2 regions of the Bacillus sp. UNCCL81 genome follow, and region 2 is predicted to be linked to the other one. Evidence: a T-box and tRNA genes for the amino acid it is inferred to sense, from the RefSeq annotation. Region 2 holds a T-box; the other holds one or more tRNA genes.
The links. A T-box is a leader RNA that pairs with one kind of tRNA and senses whether it is charged. The one in region 2 lies ahead of serS (serine--tRNA ligase), so its partner is inferred to be a tRNA-Ser.
Positions count from the first base shown of each region.

Region 1: it has a tRNA-Ser gene. The T-box ahead of serS (serine--tRNA ligase) is inferred to sense a tRNA for this amino acid. The anticodon was not compared.

Region 1 is NZ_FOMF01000007.1:246,227-256,545, reverse strand. It holds tRNA gene BM319_RS16965 (tRNA-Thr) at 1-4, shown strand, start outside; tRNA gene BM319_RS16960 (tRNA-Lys) at 13-88, shown strand; tRNA gene BM319_RS16955 (tRNA-Leu) at 110-192, shown strand; tRNA gene BM319_RS16950 (tRNA-Gly) at 222-296, shown strand; tRNA gene BM319_RS16945 (tRNA-Leu) at 305-391, shown strand; tRNA gene BM319_RS16940 (tRNA-Arg) at 402-478, shown strand; tRNA gene BM319_RS16935 (tRNA-Pro) at 503-579, shown strand; tRNA gene BM319_RS16930 (tRNA-Ala) at 590-662, shown strand; tRNA gene BM319_RS16925 (tRNA-Met) at 691-764, shown strand; tRNA gene BM319_RS16920 (tRNA-Ile) at 774-850, shown strand; tRNA gene BM319_RS16915 (tRNA-Ser) at 859-951, shown strand; tRNA gene BM319_RS16910 (tRNA-Met) at 1,004-1,080, shown strand; tRNA gene BM319_RS16905 (tRNA-Asp) at 1,084-1,159, shown strand; tRNA gene BM319_RS16900 (tRNA-Phe) at 1,168-1,243, shown strand; tRNA gene BM319_RS16895 (tRNA-Thr) at 1,293-1,365, shown strand; tRNA gene BM319_RS16890 (tRNA-His) at 1,375-1,450, shown strand; tRNA gene BM319_RS16885 (tRNA-Gly) at 1,457-1,527, shown strand; tRNA gene BM319_RS16880 (tRNA-Ile) at 1,544-1,620, shown strand; tRNA gene BM319_RS16875 (tRNA-Asn) at 1,642-1,716, shown strand; tRNA gene BM319_RS16870 (tRNA-Ser) at 1,723-1,813, shown strand; tRNA gene BM319_RS16865 (tRNA-Glu) at 1,825-1,896, shown strand; gene BM319_RS16860 (bifunctional transcriptional activator/DNA repair enzyme AdaA) at 2,343-2,897, shown strand; gene BM319_RS16855 (DMT family transporter) at 2,894-3,793, shown strand; gene glgB (1,4-alpha-glucan branching protein GlgB) at 4,468-6,396, shown strand; gene BM319_RS16845 (glucose-1-phosphate adenylyltransferase) at 6,344-7,471, shown strand; gene BM319_RS16840 (GlgC family sugar phosphate nucleotidyltransferase) at 7,520-8,539, shown strand; gene glgA (glycogen synthase GlgA) at 8,533-9,966, shown strand; gene BM319_RS16830 (glycogen/starch/alpha-glucan phosphorylase) at 9,992-10,319, shown strand, end outside.
Region 2 is NZ_FOMF01000024.1:7,794-18,112, reverse strand. It holds gene BM319_RS24065 (YaaC family protein) at 1-11, opposite strand, end outside; gene guaB (IMP dehydrogenase) at 127-1,590, shown strand; gene BM319_RS24055 (serine hydrolase) at 1,682-3,031, shown strand; gene pdxS (pyridoxal 5'-phosphate synthase lyase subunit PdxS) at 3,165-4,049, shown strand; gene pdxT (pyridoxal 5'-phosphate synthase glutaminase subunit PdxT) at 4,062-4,649, shown strand; T-box leader at 4,700-4,925, shown strand; gene serS (serine--tRNA ligase) at 4,993-6,267, shown strand; gene cstA (carbon starvation protein CstA) at 6,319-8,112, opposite strand; gene BM319_RS24030 (LytR/AlgR family response regulator transcription factor) at 8,248-8,982, opposite strand; gene BM319_RS24025 (sensor histidine kinase) at 8,986-10,319, opposite strand, start outside.

The sequences.
Region 1 (10,319 bases), on a different contig from region 2:
GGCACTCTTTATGAGCCATTAGCTCAGTAGGTAGAGCATCTGACTTTTAATCAGAGGGTCGAAGGTTCGAATCCTTCATGGCTCACCATTTTCTAAAAAGAAAATATTTGCGGGTGTGGCGGAATTGGCAGACGCGCTAGACTTAGGATCTAGTACTTCGGTGTGGGGGTTCGAGTCCCTTCACCCGCACCATTTAAATTTATAAGTTATAAGCAGTATACGCGGAAGTAGTTCAGTGGTAGAATACAACCTTGCCAAGGTTGGGGTCGCGGGTTCGAGCCCCGTCTTCCGCTCCACATATGCTGCCGGGGTGGTGGAATGGCAGACACACAGGACTTAAAATCCTGCGGGGGTTGACCCCGTGCCGGTTCGAGTCCGGCCCTCGGTACCATTTATAATATGCGCCCGTAGCTCAATTGGATAGAGCGTTTGACTACGGATCAAAAGGTTATGGGTTCGAGTCCTTTCGGGCGCGCCATATTATTTCACCTGTAATTCTGAACGGGAAGTGGCTCAGCTTGGTAGAGCACCTGGTTTGGGACCAGGGGGTCGCAGGTTCAAATCCTGTCTTCCCGACCATTTAAAACATGGGGCCTTAGCTCAGCTGGGAGAGCGCCTGCCTTGCACGCAGGAGGTCAGCGGTTCGATCCCGCTAGGCTCCACTTGAAGAAACTTAAATTAACTTATTATGGCGGTGTAGCTCAGCTGGCTAGAGCGTACGGTTCATACCCGTGAGGTCGTGGGTTCGACTCCCTCCGCCGCTACTTATTTAAGGACCTTTAGCTCAGCTGGTTAGAGCAGACGGCTCATAACCGTCCGGTCGTAGGTTCGAGTCCTACAAGGTCCACCACTTATAATGGAGTAATACCCAAGTCTGGCTGAAGGGATCGGTCTTGAAAACCGACAGGGGTGTAACAGCCCGCGGGGGTTCGAATCCCTCTTACTCCTCCATTTTTATTAAAGTTTATATTAATGGAACTATATTAAATAGTATCCACATTATCGCGGGGTGGAGCAGTCTGGTAGCTCGTCGGGCTCATAACCCGAAGGTCGCAGGTTCAAATCCTGTCCCCGCAACCAAATGGTCCCGTGGTGTAGCGGTTAACATGCCTGCCTGTCACGCAGGAGATCGCCGGTTCGATCCCGGTCGGGACCGCCATTTAAGATGGCTCGGTAGCTCAGTCGGTAGAGCAGAGGACTGAAAATCCTCGTGTCGGCGGTTCGATTCCGTCCCGAGCCACCATCTTAAATAAATATAAGTAAATAAAACAAAGTGATATAGATAATAAAATGCCGACTTAGCTCAATTGGTAGAGCAACTGACTTGTAATCAGTAGGTTGGGGGTTCAAGTCCTCTAGTCGGCACTCTTTATGGCGGTCGTGGCGAAGTGGTTAACGCATCGGATTGTGGTTCCGACACTCGTGGGTTCGATTCCCATCGGTCGCCCCATATTTTGCGGGTGTAGTTTAATGGTAAAATAGAAGCCTTCCAAGCTTCGGTCGTGGGTTCGATTCCCATCACCCGCTTTTTATAAAATTTAATGGGCCTATAGCTCAGCTGGTTAGAGCGCACGCCTGATAAGCGTGAGGTCGATGGTTCGAGTCCATTTAGGCCCACCATTAATTTTTATAATTAGTTTTTCCGCAGTAGCTCAGTGGTAGAGCACTCGGCTGTTAACCGAGTGGTCGTAGGTTCGAACCCTACCTGCGGAGCCATATGATAGAGAAGTACCCAAGTGGCTCAAGGGGCGCCCCTGCTAAGGGTGTAGATCGGGTAACCGGTGCGAGGGTTCGAATCCCTTCTTCTCTGCCATATTTTTTTTTGGCCCGTTGGTCAAGCGGTTAAGACACCGCCCTTTCACGGCGGTAACACGGGTTCGAGTCCCGTACGGGTCATATCTAAAGCTCAGTTATTTGTGATAACACAGGTAACTGAGTTTTTTATTTGTCTTTTTTAGGACTTTATTGAAAGATCTTTAATTGAGTATAGCTTTCTTCATTATATTAAAGTGTTCTTCTTTCATTTTAAAATGTACAAGGAATTATCTCTCATAGATGCAATATGTTCGCTGTCACTTTTACAAATAAAGTAATAGAAACAGCATATTGTAGTCATAGCTCTCCATGGTTTCACTATTCCTCTTTTCCGTTAATCTTCATTCGGGCCACATATCCTTATTTTTCAATACTAATATTCTTTTCACTCATTTTAAATCCAAACATCATCAGATGGTCTATTAACTACTATTATCCTTCTTCCATAGAAATTAGAAAGCAAGAAATTGAAAGCAAGCGCAATATCTTAGTGTTAAAATGTGAATAGCTAAAGATGAGGTGATTAAATGAACGGATTAAATAATCAGGTCATGTGGGATGCAGTTGAATCATGCGATGAAAAGTATGATGGAATGTTTATTTATGCAGTTAAGTCCACTGGAATCTGTTGTAAACCTTCGTGTAAGTCAAGAACCCCTTTAAAAGAAAATGTGTCATATTATCCGTCATTTTCTTTGGCAATTAAAGATGGGTACCGTCCATGTAAAAGATGTCGTCCTGATTTACTTCACTCAAATGAGGAGGATATTATTTTATCTGCCAAACATTTTATTGAAAAAGAATATCGAAATAGCTTAACATTGGATCGGTTAGCAATTGAAGTTGGAGTAAGTAAGTTTCATTTGCAAAGATTATTTAAAAAATCCACAGGTTTATCGCCGTTAGAATACGCAACTAGGTTAAGAATGATAGAAGCTTTGAGATTATTACGAGATACTGAGAAAACCATAACTGAAATAGCGCATAATCTTGGTTATAAAGGCTCGGCACATTTTTCAAGCATGTTTCGTCATCATTTTAATTACACTCCAACTACATTCAGAAAGGGGTTAAATAAATGAAGTTAAAAGATGGAATAGCTTTATTGAGCCTAGCTGCATTATGGGGAGCTTCATTTTTATTTATTAGGATAGCTTCACCTGTTTTTGGACCAATTTTAACAATACAGGGAAGAGTTATAATTGCTGCGTTTGCACTGGTACTATATTTGGTTATTACTAAAAAGTCATTACACTTTAAAAAGAGATGGAGACAATATTTAATAATAGGGGCATTAAATGCGGCAATACCATTTACATTAATTGCTACATCAGCATTACATTTGCCAGCTTCAATGTCATCAATTCTAAACTCTTTGACGCCATTATTTACAGCGCTGGTTGTTTTTGTATGGACGAAAGAAAAGTTGAGTATTCGTAAGTTGATTGGAATAATAGTGGGTTTAATAGGAGTGATCTTGTTAGTAGGTTGGAGTTCGATACCGTTTACTTATGATGTTAAAATAGCAATTGGACTAGCAGTTTTGTCGACTATTTCATATGGGATTGCAGGTGTGTATGCTAAGAAAGCTTTTGATAGGGTACCACCACTTTCACTTGCAGCTGGTCAACAAATTGGTGCTGCAATTATACTTTTACCTTTTACATTTCTAAATTTCACTGCATCTACAGAAAAAGTTTCAGGAGTTGCTATATTGGCAGTTCTAGGATTAGCATTATTTTGTACTGCTATAGCCTATTTATTGTACTTTTATCTTATCGAAAGTGTTGGACCTACCAAAACATTAAGTGTTACTTTTCTAATTCCTGTGTTTGGAATAATCTGGGGAGTTCTTATTTTGAAAGAACATATTACATTAGGGATGTTGTTCGGTTTTCTTGTCATCTTATGTGGTGTATTCCTGATTTCGGATATTCGTTTACGAGTAATCACATCAAATAAGCGAATGCAAGTCTAATAAGCTTTTAAATACTAAGACAAAAAAGGATTTTCGTAATAACGAAGATCCTTTTTACTATATTACGATTGTTATTTTAGTGAGCTAAAAATAAGTCCAACCAAAGAGGGTAGCACAACTAGGGAAATTATGATATTGACACAAACCTTAGTAACTTTGAAGTGATCCTTTTCTACATGTATTTCAATAATTTTTGTTGAATTTCCTAAAACGTAAGTAAGTTAATATTTAATGCCACAATTTATTACCGCATAAAGAGTAGATTCGTTTTTAAGTTTATTTTTACTTTTGCATCTGTAATTTGATAGTCGTTTCTAAAAATTTTTCAAAAAAAAATTCTCCCCTTTAGTTCGACATTTTTCTACAATTCTTTTTTAATATAAAGTTTATATGTAATAAAAGTGTAAATTATGTATGAAATTTTATGATAAATCAAAAAATTACAAATTAAGACAAGGGGTTTTGTAAATGCGTTGTATAATTATACGGTGATATTCGTTCGACAAATTCGACATTTTTACGACAAACGCAATAATGACAACGGTTTCATGAATGGTTATTCATTTTCTGAAAAAAGTTTTTGAATTTTTTTTGCATAAAAACAAGGTGAATATATATATTTGTAGAATATTAAGAGATAGAAGAATTTAAGAGATTGTAATGAGGTGAGGATGTTGCTTTTGACACGGCCAACTGAGTTTGATGTGCATTTATTCCATGAGGGAAGTTTATTCCATAGCCATGAATGCTTTGGGGCACATGTTGTAAAAAATGGGAATAAAGTGGGAACTACTTTTACAGTGTGGGCTCCACATGCGAAAGCTGTCTCAGTTGTTGGGGACTTTAATAAGTGGAATGGTTCTGAACATAAAATGGAAAAGTTGAACGATCAAGGGATTTGGACGATATCTATCCCCAATATTGGTCATGGGACGATATACAAATATGAAATTTCAACCAAGCGTGGTGAAGTTTTATTAAAAAGTGATCCTTTTGCTTTCTTTAGTGAGCTAAGACCAAGCACAGCTTCGATCGTTTATGATCTTTCGGGCTATAAATGGAAAGATGCAAAATATCGTAAGCAAAAATTTAAAAAGTCAGTTTATGAAGAACCAGTTTTAATTTATGAGGTACATTTAGGTTCTTGGAAAAAGAAGGAAAACGGTGATTTTTACACTTATGCAGAACTAGCGACAGAACTAATTCCATATGTAAAAGATCATGGTTTTACACATATCGAAATATTACCATTAGTTGAACATCCATATGATCGTTCTTGGGGGTATCAAGGAGTAGGATATTTTTCATCTACTAGTCGATATGGAAATCCTCATGAGCTAATGAGCTTTATTGACGAATGCCACCAAAACGGATTAGGAGTCATTATGGATTGGGTGCCTGGTCATTTTTGTAAGGATTCTCATGGATTATACATGTTTGATGGTGAACCGACATATGAATATGAAGGTTATGATGCCAGAGAAAATGAAGTATGGGGTACAGCGAATTTTGATTTATCAAAACCAGAGGTAAAATCATTTCTTATTTCAAACGCTCTATATTGGATGGAATATTTTCATATTGATGGTTTCCGAGTAGACGCTGTTGCAAATATTTTATATTGGAAAAATAGAAATGAAGAGAATCCTTTTGCAACTCAGTTTTTAAGTAAATTAAATGAAGCGGTATTTGAACATGATCCACAAGTATTAATGATAGCTGAAGATTCTACTGATTGGCCATTAGTTACTGCACCTACATACGAAGGTGGATTAGGTTTTAATTTTAAGTGGAATATGGGTTGGATGAATGATGTTTTGACTTATATGGAGACTCACCCAACACAAAGAAAGCATCATCATAATAAGATGACTTTCTCGTTTTTATATGCCTTCTCAGAAAATTTTGTTTTACCTTTTTCACATGATGAAGTAGTACATGGTAAGAAATCTTTGTTAAATAAAATGCCAGGTACATATGAGGAAAAGTTTGCTCAATTAAGGGTACTATTTGGCTATTATTTATCTCATCCAGGTAAAAAGCTTTTATTTATGGGTAGTGAATTTGGGCAATTTGATGAGTGGAAGGATTTAGAGCAAGTTGATTGGATGATAAAAGATTATGAATATCATTCCAAGATGAACAAATATTTTAAAGAATTATTATCGATTTATAAAAAAAATAAATCACTTTATGAAGTTGATAATCATTGGGATGGATTTTCATGGATTGATGCAAATAATGCAGATCAGAGTGTATTTTCATTTATCCGTAAAGGAAAAAACAAAGAGGATTATGTCATCGTAATCTGTAATTTTAGAGAGATTTCTTATGACACATATCGAATTGGAGTACCTGCAAAGCATCGATATAAAGAATTGCTCTCAAGTGACTATGTACAATTTGGTGGCGATAGTAAAATAAATCGTTCTGCCATTGAATCAGAAGAAATACCATTTCATGGTTTACCATACAGTATTGAAATAGCATTACCTGCCTTTAGTTTTACAATCATTCGTCCAGTCAAAATGCGAAAGGGGATTAGCAGCAATGGTTCAGAAAAAATGCGTAGCAATGTTACTAGCAGGGGGAAAAGGGAGTAGATTGAGTTCTTTAACAAAAGAACTAGCAAAACCAGCCGTAGCTTTTGGAGGTAAATATCGAATAATAGATTTTACTTTAAGTAATTGCACAAATTCAGGTATTGATACTGTTGGGGTGTTAACTCAATATCAACCACTTGTACTAAACTCATATATTGGTATAGGAAGTGCATGGGATTTAGATCGCTTAAATGGTGGGGTAACTGTTTTGCCACCATATTCAGAAGCATCTGGAGTTAAATGGTATACAGGTACTGCAAGTGCAATTTATCAAAATTTAAATTATATAAAGCAATATCAGCCTGAATATGTTTTGATTCTTTCAGGTGATCATATTTATAAGATGGACTATAGTAAAATGCTAGACTATCACATTGAAAAAGAGGCAGATGTATCGATTTCAGTTATCGAAGTTCCGATTGATGAAGCTAGCCGTTTCGGAATTATGAATACAAATGATGAAATGGATATTATTGAATTTGAAGAAAAACCTCAATATCCAAAGAGTAATTTAGCATCAATGGGAATTTATATTTTTAAATGGAATGTTTTAAAAGAGTTTTTAGAGATGGATGATCGTAATCCAGAATCAAGTAATGACTTTGGTAAAGACGTTATTCCGCTTTTATTAGAAGAAAAGAAAAAAGTAGTTGCTTATCCTTTCAAAGGTTATTGGAAAGATGTTGGTACAGTAAAAAGCTTATGGGAAGCAAATATGGATTTGTTAAATGAAGATAGCGAACTAAATATTTATGACCGTGATTGGCGCATATATTCAGTTAATCCAAATCAACCACCACAATACATTGCACCTACAGCAATCGTTGAAGACTCTCTAATTAATGAGGGGTGTGTTGTTGAAGGTTTTATATCACATTCTGTCTTATTCCAAGGTGTAACAATAGGAGAAGGCAGTATGATAAAAGATTCTGTCGTTATGCCAGGTTGCGTTATTGGAAAAGATGTACGAATTGAAAGTGCTGTAGTAGCTCCTGGAATGGTGATTCCTGATGGAAGCCTTTTAGGTCCTGAGAAAGATTATGAAGAGGTAATTCTAGTTACAAGCGGAGAATAAGAGGTGGCTCATTCCTCAAATAGAAAAATAGATTGAGAGGGTTATTTGATGAAACATACTATGCTAGGAATAATTGAGGCGTCAACACATTTTGAATCTTTAAAGCCGTTAACACAGCATCGACCATTAGCAACACTTCCTTATGCAGGTCGATATCGTTTAATCGATTTTATGTTAAGTAATATGGTGAACTCTGGTATTACGAGTGTCGCTGTATTTCCTGATCAACCTTATCGATCAATTATTGATCACTTAGGCTCCGGTAAACATTGGGACTTAAATCGTAAAAAGGATGGACTATTTATTTTTACGCCAGAACCAACTGATGGAGCTTTTGGTACATTCGATTTTATCGAAAAGCATATTCAATTTTTACAACGTTCTACTCAAAAGTATGTAGTAGTAGCAAATACTTATACGATTTGCTCAGTGGATTTTAGACCAGTTTTAAAGAGACATATCGAAACAGATGCACAAATTACTGAGTTAAAGCAGTTCAGTAAATCTTTAAATATCTATATCCTCGAAAAAGAGTTATTGTTAAAGCTTTTTGAAAACTTCCACGAAAAAGGCTATGAAACAATTATGGACGTTGTACGCGATCAAAATAATGAGGTTGAACTAAGTGCGTATGAAATACCTCAACAAGTTTCAATCATTCAAACAATTGAGGATTATTTCGAGCAAAGTATGAAATTATTAAATCCTGAGATATGGAATCAATTATTCTTAAAATCTTATCCTGTCTTTACTAAGGTTAAAGATGAGCCACCAACAAAATATTCAAAAGAAGCAATTGTCAAAAATTCAATTGTAGCTAATGGATGTGAAATTGAGGGAACGGTTGAAAATAGTATTATTTCAAGAGCTGTGAAAATTGGAAAAAATACAATTATTCGAAATTGTGTTGTTATGCAAAAATCAAACATTGGAGATAATTGTATATTAGATGGCGTTATATTAGATAAAGATGTTCGAATAGAAGATGGTGTTGAAATAAAAGGAAGCTTAAGTGAGCCTGTAGTGCTTCAAAAAGGTTCAGTCCAAGGAGCGTTGATTCAGTGGTAAATGTTTTATATATTGTTTCAGAATGTGTACCGTTTGTTAAATCGGGAGGGCTTGCAGATGTTGCAGGCGCTCTCCCTAAGTATTTAAATAAACTAAATACGAATGTAAGAGTAATGCTTCCATTCTACTCGTTAATTCCCGCTAAATATAGAGAAGAAGCTAAGCTAGTAAAAGAGCTTTCTATAAATCTAGGCTGGAGAAAACAGTATTGTGGTTTATTTGAATTGAAATTAGAAGGAACAACTTATTATTTTATTGATAACGAGTACTATTTCAATCGAGACAAGTTGTATGGTCATTTTGATGATGGAGAGCGTTTTGCATTCTTTTCTCTAGCTGCAATTGAATGTATTAAAGAATTAGACTTTAAACCTGATGTTATTCACTGTCATGACTGGCATACAGCAATGATCCCATTTTTCATGAAAGAGTATGGCGCATTAAAAGATATTAATCCAAAAATGAAATCTGTATTTACCATTCATAACCTTCAATTCCAAGGCGTATTTTCAAAAGAAGTAATGGACGATATGTTAGGAATCGATGAACAATTTTTTCGCGATGACTATTTGAAATTTTACGATTGTATCAACTTTATGAAAGCTGGAATCATTTCAAGTGATTTCGTAACAACTGTGAGTCCAACATATAAAGAAGAAATTAAGCATGAATTTTTTGGAGAGCAATTAGATGGACTATTACGTGAGCAAGATCACAAACTTTTTGGAATTGTAAACGGAATTGATGAAACCATTTATAATCCAGCTACTGATCGAAAAATTCACTCTAATTACGATGAATTTACAATCGAAAATAAGACTGAAAATAAATTGAAATTGCAGGAGTCACTTGCATTAAAAATGGATGAAAATATTCCTATTATTGCAATGGTTTCCCGATTAACAAGTCAAAAAGGAATTGATCTTATTCAACACGTATTCCCTCAAATTATGGATCATAATGTCCAAGTAGTAATTTTAGGTTCTGGTGATGAAGAATTCGAGAACTTTTTTAAAGCAATGGAGCATAACTACTACGATAAAGTTAGAGCTTACATTGGATTTGATGAACGCTTTGCTCATCAGATTTATGCAGGTGCGGATTTATTCCTTATGCCTTCACTATTTGAGCCATGTGGATTAGGTCAGCTTATTGCGATGAAATACGGGTGTGTTCCAATCGTAAGAGAGACTGGGGGGCTAAATGATACTGTCCAGTCATATAATGAAGAGACGAAGAATGGAAATGGTTTTACCTTTACTAACTTTAATGCTCACGATATGCTTCACACAATAGAACGTGGATTGAGTATTTATGAGAATAAAAAACATTGGAAATCAGTCAGAAGGAATGCAATTAGAAGAGATTCAAGTTGGTTAAAATCTGCTAAAGAATATGCAAAATTATATATGCAGTCTTCAAAGTAAAAATCTTTTAGGGCGAGGTGATTCCATGTTTTCTAGTGTGGAGGAGTTTGAATGGAGTTTTAAAGAGAAACTAGAAAGTATGCATGGAAAGAGTACTGCAGATAGCACTACTCAAGAGCAATTTCAAACACTTGGAACGATGATTCGTGAATATATTAGCGGTAATTGGTTAGGTACAAGTGAACAATACCGCTTAGAGCGAAAAAAACAAGTTTATTATTTATCAATTGAATTCTTATTAGGAAAGCTTTTGAAAAGTAACTTAATTCATCTAGGGCTTAGAGAGTTATGTGAATCTGGCCTTAAGAGATTAGGGATTTCTTTAAGTGCTCTTGAGGAGTTTGAAAGCGATG
Region 2 (10,319 bases):
GAGTATAACATAAGAGGGGAACTCCTTATTAACTGAATATTTAAACATAATTTGACTTCCTTGACAGTGTTTTATCCTATTGTTAATCTACTAATAATATTTATACGTGTATAGGGGGGCTTTTTTATGTGGGAATCAAAATTCGTAAAAGAAGGACTTACTTTTGATGATGTTTTACTAGTTCCAGCGAAATCTGAAGTACTTCCAAATCAAGTTGATGTAAGTGTGAGATTAACTGAGAAAATTCAATTAAATATTCCATTAATCAGCGCAGGAATGGATACAGTTACAGAAGCAGATATGGCTATTGCAATGGCTAGACAAGGTGGATTAGGTATCATCCACAAAAATATGTCAATTGAAGAGCAAGCTGAACAGGTAGACAAAGTAAAGCGTTCTGAAAGTGGTGTAATTGATGATCCATTCTTCTTAACACCATCTCATAAAGTTGCAGACGCTGAATATTTAATGGGTAAATATCGTATTTCAGGTGTTCCGATCGTAAACGATACAGAGAATAGAAAATTAGTAGGTATTTTAACAAATCGTGATTTACGTTTTATTCAAGATTATTCAATTGTTATTTCAGATGTTATGACAAAAGAAGATCTAGTAACAGCTCCTGTTGGAACTACACTTGCAGAAGCAGAAAAAATTCTTCAAAAACATAAAATTGAAAAGCTACCCCTAGTTAATGAAGACGGTACTTTAAAGGGCCTAATTACAATTAAGGATATTGAAAAAGTAATTGAGTTTCCAAACTCAGCGAAAGATCAACAAGGACGATTACTTGTAGGTGCAGCTGTAGGAGTAACAAAAGATGCACTTCAAAGAGTAGAGTTTTTAGTGAAAGCTAACGTCGATGTAATTGTAATTGATACAGCACATGGTCACTCTAAAGGCGTTATTGAAAAAGTAAAAGAAATTAGAAGTAGATTCCCAGAACTAGCAATAATCGCTGGTAACGTTGCAACAGGTGAAGCAACTAAAGAACTTATTGAAGCTGGAGCAGATATCGTAAAAGTTGGTATTGGACCAGGTTCGATCTGTACTACTCGAGTTGTTGCTGGTGTAGGTGTTCCTCAACTAACTGCAGTTTATGACTGTGCTTCTGTTGCTAGAGAATACGGAGTTCCTATTATTGCCGATGGTGGTATTAAGTACTCTGGAGATATCGTTAAAGCTCTTGCAGCTGGTGGGCATGTAGTTATGTTAGGAAGCATGTTTGCTGGTGTACAAGAAAGTCCTGGCGAAACAGAAATCTTCCAAGGTAGACAATTTAAAGTTTATCGTGGTATGGGTTCTGTTGGAGCAATGGAAAGAGGAAGTAAAGATCGTTATTTCCAAGAAGGTAATAAAAAACTAGTTCCTGAAGGTATTGAAGGACGTGTTCCATATAAAGGCCCATTAGCTGATACAGTTCACCAATTAATCGGTGGAATTAGAGCTGGTATGGGTTACTGTGGTACTGCTACATTAAATGAACTAAGAGATAACGCACAGTTTATTCGTATGTCTGGTGCTGGATTACGTGAAAGTCATCCACACGATGTTCATATTACAAAAGAAGCACCAAATTACTCACTATAATAATTTAAGCAATCTACCTAGGGCAATTACAAGAAATTGTAGTTGCCTATTTTTTGGGAAATAATTGTGTTAAAATGAACAAGTGAAATTAATGGTTGGAGGTAAGACAGTGATTGGAAAGAAAATACTAACAAAATTGATCGTAATAGCATTAGCGATTACGATAATTATCCCAATGAATTTACGACCAGCTGCTGCAGAGGACGTTTTAGATATTAAAGCTAAAGCTGCGATTTTGGTTGATGCAAATTCAGGGAAAATATTATATGAAAAAAATTCAAAAGCTCCATTACCGATTGCAAGTATGTCTAAAATGATGACAGAGTATCTAGTTAATGAAGCAGTAAAAAATGGCAAAATATCATGGGATGATAAAGTAACTGTTTCTGATTATGCTCATAAAATCTCTCAAAACACTGGATTATCTAACGTACCACTTGAATTAGGTGGTCAATACACAGTAAAAGAACTTTATGAAGCAGCTGCTATTTATTCAGCAAATGGTGCGACAATTGCACTAGCAGAAAAAATTGGTGGGTCAGAGAAAAACTTCGTCCAATTAATGAACGATAAAGCAAAGAAACTAGGCCTAGGAGACGTTAAATTTGTTAATGCTACTGGTTTAGTAAATAAAGACTTACAAGGGATGCAACCAGAGGGAACTTCCCTTACTGATGAAAATATTATGTCAGCAAACGGTGTTGCAAAATTAGCCTATAATCTAATTAAAACATATCCTGAAGTACTTCAAACTTCTTCAATTCCAAAGAAAACATTCCAAGAAGGTGGAAAGTATCCTGTAAAAATGGATAACTGGAACTGGATGTTACCAGGGTTAGTATTTCAGTACCCAGGTATGGATGGATTAAAAACAGGTTCAACAGATTCAGCTGGATTCTGTTTTACTGGAACTGCTAAAAGAGATGGTCAACGTTATATTACAGTTGTAATGGGGGCAAATTCTTATAACTCAAGATTTAGTGAAACGGCTAAATTAATGGATTACGGTTTCAGTAACTTCGAAAAAGTTACATTGGTATCAAAAGGTCAAACTGTAAAAGGTAATAAAACAGTTAAAGTAGTTAAAGGTAAAGATAAAGAAGTAAAAGTAGTAGCGAAAGACGACGTTACTTTAGCTATAAAACGCGGTGAAGCTAAAAATTATAAAGCAACTGTCCAATTGTCAGGTAAGTCAATCGATAAGAATGGCAATATTAAAGCTCCAATTAAAAAAGGAACAAAGGTTGGACAAATTGTGGTTAAATCTTCAAAGAATGAAGATTTAGGATTTATCAATACTAATAATCAATCGTACGATTTAGTAGTCGATAAAAGTGTTGATAAAGCAAATTGGTTAGTTCTATCATTCAGAGGAATTGGATCATTTTTCGGGAATTTATGGGATAGCATCGTAGGCGGAATTGGTGGTTTATTTAAATAAATTTCTATATAAGTATATCAGTAATTGTTAAGTTGTCATTTTTTCAGTAAAATAAAAGTAAGGTAACTTTAACTAGGGGATAAGAAATACTAAAATGTTACCAAGTAAGCTTTAATAATGGAGGGGCATAACAATGAATTTAACAGGAACAGAACGTGTAAAACGCGGCATGGCAGAAATGCAAAAAGGCGGCGTTATTATGGACGTAGTAAATGCTGAGCAAGCTAAAATAGCGGAAGCTGCTGGTGCAGTAGCAGTAATGGCATTAGAAAAGGTACCATCTGATATTCGTGCAGCTGGTGGAGTAGCTCGTATGGCTGATACAAGTATTACTGAGGAAATTCTTAACGCTGTTAGTATTCCTGTAATGGCTAAAGCTCGTATTGGACATATCGTTGAAGCGCGTGTTTTAGAAGCAATGGGAGTAGATTACATCGATGAGAGTGAAGTATTATCTCCAGCAGATGATATCTTCCATATTAATAAATCAGATTACACTGTTCCATTCGTTTGTGGTTGCCGTAACTTAGGTGAAGCACTTCGTCGTATTGGTGAAGGCGCATCTATGCTACGTACAAAAGGTGAGCCTGGTACTGGAAACATTGTAGAAGCAGTACGTCACTTACGCCAAATCAATGGTGAAATCCGTAAAGTAGTTGGTTTATCTCGTGATGAATTAATGGTTGAAGCTAAAAACCTTGGCGCTCCATTCGAATTATTACTTCAAATTAAAGAACTTGGTCGTTTACCAGTTGTTAACTTTGCAGCTGGTGGAGTAGCAACTCCTGCTGATGCAGCTCTAATGATGGAATTAGGCGCTGATGGTGTATTCGTAGGATCTGGTATCTTTAAATCAGAAAACCCTGAGAAATTTGCTCGTGCGATTGTACAAGCTACTACTCACTATCAAGATTATGAATTAATCGCTAACCTTTCTAAAAACTTAGGTCCTGCTATGAAAGGTATCGACATGAGACAACTTGCTGCAGCAGATCGTATGCAAGATCGTAGCATTTAAGTTGGTGAATTTATGAAAATAGGTGTATTAGCATTACAAGGTGCAGTTCAAGAACATATAAATGCAATTAAAGCATGTGGTGCTGAAGCTGTTATCGTAAAACGTGTAGAACATTTAGATGGACTTGATGGTATCGTATTACCTGGTGGAGAGAGCACGGCAATGCGTAAGTTGCTTGATCATGTCGGGTTATTAGAACCTTTAAAAGAGAAAATCGAAAATGGTTTACCAGCATTCGGTACATGTGCAGGTATGATCTTACTTTCAAAAGAGATTGCAAATGATGACACGGTGCATCTAGGGGTTATGGATATGGTAGCTGAACGTAATGCCTATGGTAGACAAGTGGATAGTTTTGAAATAAACATCCCAATTAAAGGTGTTTGTGAAGACTACCCAGCTGTATTTATCAGAGCACCATTTATACGTTCCGTATCAGGTGATGCAGAGGTTATTGCAGAACATGATGGTAATATTGTAGCAGTTAGACAAAATCACATGTTAGCAGCATCTTTCCATCCCGAATTAACGAATGATTACCGTTTTATGAATTACTTTGTAGAGATGGTTAAGGAAAAAAGTGCAAATTTAAGTATGTAACTATTGAAAAAAGTAAAAGCTTATAGTAAATTATTATATAATTTAAATTGTCTAAAGCGATGAAAGAAAATAGTAGCAAGTTCTAAATTTATAGAGAGTCGGTGGTTGGTGAAAACCGATAATGAAGACTTGTGAATCCATTCTTGAGCGGGTTACGGAATGCTGTAAGGCTAGTAAGTAACCCCGGTACTATAGTCCGTTAACTATACTAAGGTGGAAGAATTACTTATTAATTCTTCAATTAGGGTGGCAACGCGGGTAGCTCTCGTCCCTTTTATGGGATGAGGGCTTTTTTGTATTCTTTTTTATCCTTTAGACAATAAAAGAATAGGAGGATTTAAAAATGTTAGATATTAAATTATTACGCAGTAATTTTGAAGATGTTAAAGCGAAACTTCAGTTACGTGGTGGCGACATAAGCTATATCGAAAAATTTGAAGACTTAGATTTAAACCGTAGAGAACTACTTGTTCAGGTTGAAGGATTAAAAAGCCGACGTAATGAAGTTAGCCAAGAAATCAGTGTATTAAAGCGTGAGAAAAAAGATGCTGAAGCACTAATTGTTGAGATGAGAGAAGTTGGAGATAAAATTAAAGCTCTAGATGAAGAGATTAGAACTTTAGAAGAGCAACTAGATGCTATTTTATTTACGATTCCAAACTTAGTTAGTGATTCAGTACCAGTTGGATTAACAGAAGACGATAATGTTGAAATACGTAGAATAGGTGAAGTTCGTACATTTGATTTTGAACCAAAGGCACATTGGGACTTAGGTGTTGATTTAGACATTTTAGACTTCGAACGTGGAGCAAAGGTTACTGGTAGCCGTTTTACTTTCTATAAAGGCTTAGGAGCTAGACTTGAACGTGCTTTAATCAGCTTTATGTTAGATCTTCATACAGAGGAGCATGGGTACACTGAAGTACTACCTCCAAACCTTGTAAATCGTGCTAGCATGATTGGTACAGGACAACTACCAAAATTTGAAGAAGACGCATTCCGTATCGAGAAAGAAGACTTTTTCTTAGTACCTACTGCAGAAGTACCTGTAACAAACTATCACCGTGACGAAATTCTTGATGCTGCTCAATTACCGATTGCATATACTGCATATAGCGCGTGTTTCCGTTCTGAGGCAGGTTCTGCTGGTCGTGATACACGAGGACTAATTCGTCAGCATCAATTTAATAAAGTTGAACTAGTGCGCTTTGTAAAACCTGAAGATTCTTATATTGAATTAGAAAAATTAACAGCTCAAGCTGAAAAAGTTCTTCAATTATTAGGATTACCATACCGTGTCATTACATTATGTGCTGGAGATATTGGATTTTCTTCTGCAAAAACGTATGACATTGAAGTTTGGTTACCAAGCTATGATGCATACAAAGAAATTTCTTCTTGTAGTAACTTTGAGGCGTTCCAAGCAAGAAGAGCGAATATACGCTTCAGACGTGATCCAAAAGGAAAACCGGAATTTGTTCATACATTAAACGGCTCTGGTCTTGCAATAGGACGTACGGTTTCTGCAATTTTGGAAAACTACCAACAAGCAGATGGCTCAGTTATTATTCCTGAAGTTCTTCGTCCATATATGGGTGGAAAAGAAGTAATTAAATAAATAAAAAAGCAGAATGTATTTGAGAGGTTCTCAGATACATCTGCTTTTTATTTAGATTGTTTTAACATTAAGTTTATAATTAGGTGTGTTCCACAATTCCATCCATTTTTTAATTGCTGCTATTAAAATTACGACTCCTAAGACTAACATAATGATAGATAAGACGCCATTTAACATACTATACCCTGCTGCATTATGGTTTAGATAAACATTTTTGATCATCCAGTATCCTGCATAGTTTACAGTGATAAAAAGGTAGGCAAGTGGAATTAAACAGGTAAGCATATACCAACGTTTATCAGCTATCTTTAATAGCACTGTTGCCCCTATAATTAATCCAATAGAAGCCATTAGTTGGTTAGATACTCCAAATAATGCCCAGATCGATCCAATATCCCCTGAAAATAAGAGATATCCCCACATAAAGCATGCTAGTGCACTAGCAAAAATTGATCCTGGTACCCAATCTGTTTTCTTTAATGGCTTATAATATTCCCCAAAGAAATCTTGAATTAAATATCGAGCTACTCGAGTTCCAGCGTCAATTGCTGTTAAAATAAATACGGCTTCGAACATAACAACAAACTGGAAGAAATAGGATGCTAAGTGACTAAACCAAGGAATAGATGTAAATATGTACGTCATACCTACCGCCAATGTTACAGCTCCACCAGTACGTCCTTCTAGACTTAATCCAATTTCTTTACTAAGTTCCGGTAAGTGGACAACATTCATTCCTAACGTTTTAAAAACTTCTGGAGTAGAGTTAATTGCAAAGTAGTCTGCTGGCTGAAGTGCAGTAGCAGCGATTAAAGCCATAATACCTACTAAACATTCAACTAGCATAGCACCAAATCCTACAACCTTTATATCGCTCCATCGATCAAGCATTTTTGGTGTTGTACCAGAGCCTACAAATGCATGAAAACCTGAAATTGCTCCACATGCTATTGTAATCGAAATAAATGGCCAAACTGGACCGGCTAAAATAGGTCCCCCGCCGTTAACAAATTTAGTTACAGTCGGAAATTGTATGGAGGGATTAATAATAAATACCCCAATAATGAGTGCAATAAATACACCGATTTTCATAAAACTACTTAAATAGTCGCGAGGTGCCAGTAAAAGCCATACTGGCAAAGCAGCAGCAAAAAACGCATAGATAGGTAGTATGATTGCCAAAGTTCTCGTATCAAATGTTAAAAAATCACCTAAAGCAGTTTCTTGTATTGTCGGTCCCATAAAGACGCCAACCATTAGTAATATAAATCCAATCGTTGAAGCTAACTTTAAATTGCCAGTTTTTTTATATAGTAGCCCTACACCCATAGCAATTGGTATTGTGATTCCAACTGCAAATGTACCCCATGGATTATTTTCAAGCGCATGTAGAACAACCATTGAAAGTCCGGCCATTGTAATTGTAATAATGAAAAGCATAGCTAGTCCCGTACAGAAGCCTGCAATTGGTCCAAGCTCTTCTTTTGCTACTTCTGATAGTGACTTACCTTTCTTTCTCATTGAAGCATATAAAACGACTGCATCATGTACCGCTCCACCGATTACAGCACCAATTAATAGCCATAGCAGACCTGGAAGATATCCAAATTGAGCGGCCAAAATTGGACCTACTAGTGGGCCAGCTGCTGCGATTGCAGCAAAGTGATGACCAAAAGAAACCCATTTGTTAGTAGGAACATAATCCTTACCATCATTTAACTCATGTGCTGGAGTAGGAATAGAATCATTTAATTTAAGTACCTTCACAGCCATAAATGTTCCGTATAGACGATATGCAATCATCAAAATACACATAGAAGCAATAACTATTGTAACCGCATTCATTTTATTTAATAAGCCTCCCTTGTTTCTTTTTATTTACACTCATTTTACTTTATGAAAATTAAATTTTTGAATTTTCAATGTAAGACGCAATAAAAATAGGTTGAGAAGCATGAATGGATTATTGAAATACAAGCTTTATAAATTAAAAAGTTGTTTAAGTTCCTTTGTGTACGTCCGACTAACAGGTACTTTTTCACCATCATTCATAATTAAATTATATGTGGAATTAAACCAAGGCTGAATTTCAATGATTTTATCTAAATTGACAATATAGCTCCGATGGACACGGGTAAATGATGTATTTTGGAGCTTTCGCTCTAAGTTGATTAAAGGCTCATTTATTCGATAAGTCATCTTATCAGTAACGACACTTGTTTTACCTTCTTGTGTAAAAATGTAGATGATCTCTTCGAACGTTATTAAAAGAATTCTTTCATCAACTGAAATAGCCAATCTATCTTGTTTTAAAAGAGGGGGATTCTTTTTTAGCTCAGTCTTAATAGATTTCATACTTAGCTTTGCTAATTTTTCAATAGTCTTTTGAATTCTTATTTCATCAAATGGTTTTAAAATATAATCAATCGCATGTAAATCGAATGCATTTAAAGCATACTCATCATAAGCTGTTGCAAAGACGATTGCAGGTTGATGGCTGAGATCCTGCAGTTTTTGTGCTAATTCTAATCCACTTTCGTCAGCTAACTGGATATCTAAAAATACAACGTCGACGTCTTCTAGTTGAATGAAATCCAATGTACTTCTAATTGAGTCCGCTTCACCGACTATTTCGACTTCCTTGCTTCTTTTTAGTAAATAAGCAAGTTCGTCCCTTGCTAATGGTTCATCATCTACAATTAGTGCTTTTAACATTAATTATCCCTCCATTACTTCTTTCATTAATGGGATTCTTATCGATACTTTCGTTCCAGTGTTCAGATCTGATTTTATTTGAAAATATTCTTTTTCCCCGTAAATTTCTTCAATTCGTTTTTTTATATTCCATAACGCTGTTCCAGTTCCCTCTTTCGACTGTATTGTTTCGTTCCCAATTGTATTTAGTAACTCTGGTGAAATCCCCTTGCCATTATCTTCGGTGATGAGAATCATATCATTATTGAACTCATATGCTTGCACAGTTACCTTTAAAATTTTTTCCTTTGAAAATGCATGTCGAATCGAATTCTCTATAAGTGGTTGAAGTGTAAAAGGGGGGATTTGAACCATTTTTAAATGAGGTTCTATTTGGAACTCAACATGGAATTTAGAAGGAAACCTAGTTTGTTCAATGGTTAAATATGCTTCTACATGTTCTAATTCCTTTTCTAAAGTGACTAAGGTCTGTCTTGCCCCTTGTAAGTTATTTCGGAAAAAAGTACTTAAATGAATTAATAACCTTCTAGCTTGATCAGCATCTGTTCTAATTAAACTAGAAATTGTATTTAAAGAGTTGAACAGGAAGTGGGGATGCATTTGTGCTTGTAATGCTTTTATTTCAGCATCTTTCACTAATTTTCGCTGTAGTTCAGCCTCTGCTAATTCCAATTGGGTAGAAAAAAGTTTAGATAATCCGTCTGCTAGTTCTTTCTCAACTTTATCTAGTTTGTTGGAATCCGTGTAATATAGCTTTAAAGATCCAACTGTTTTATTTAAAGCCTTTAGCGGCAATACGATGGCCGCACTTAAAGGGCAATCCATATGAAAGCATTGAATTTCATCTTTTGAAGTAGCAATAATAATATTTCCCTCTTTTAATGCCTTCTTAGTTAGTTTTGTTGCTAAACTATTCATTGGTTCATGGTGATCTGAACCTGCACCCACGTGAGCAAGTACGCTATTGTGATCAGTAATCGAAATTGCATCTGCCTTGGTTAATTTAAAAATAATTCTTGCCGCTTCATTACAAGAATGTGGGGTTAGTCCCTGTCTAAAAAATGGTAAAGTTTGCTCTGCAATATAGAGGGCTTTGTTTGTTTGAAGCGCGCGCGTTTTTTCTTCTTCCTGTAAAATATTTTGGATGATTAATATAAATATAAGTGTACCAAATCCATTTATTAGAATCATTGGAAGAGCAATTACTTCAACAAGATGAAGAGCTGACCAAAATGGTTTTGCGATTAAAAGAATAATCCCCATTTGAACACATTCCATAATTATTCCAATTGATACTACACTCCAAAGGGATTTGTTTTTCTGTATCCCAAATTTTT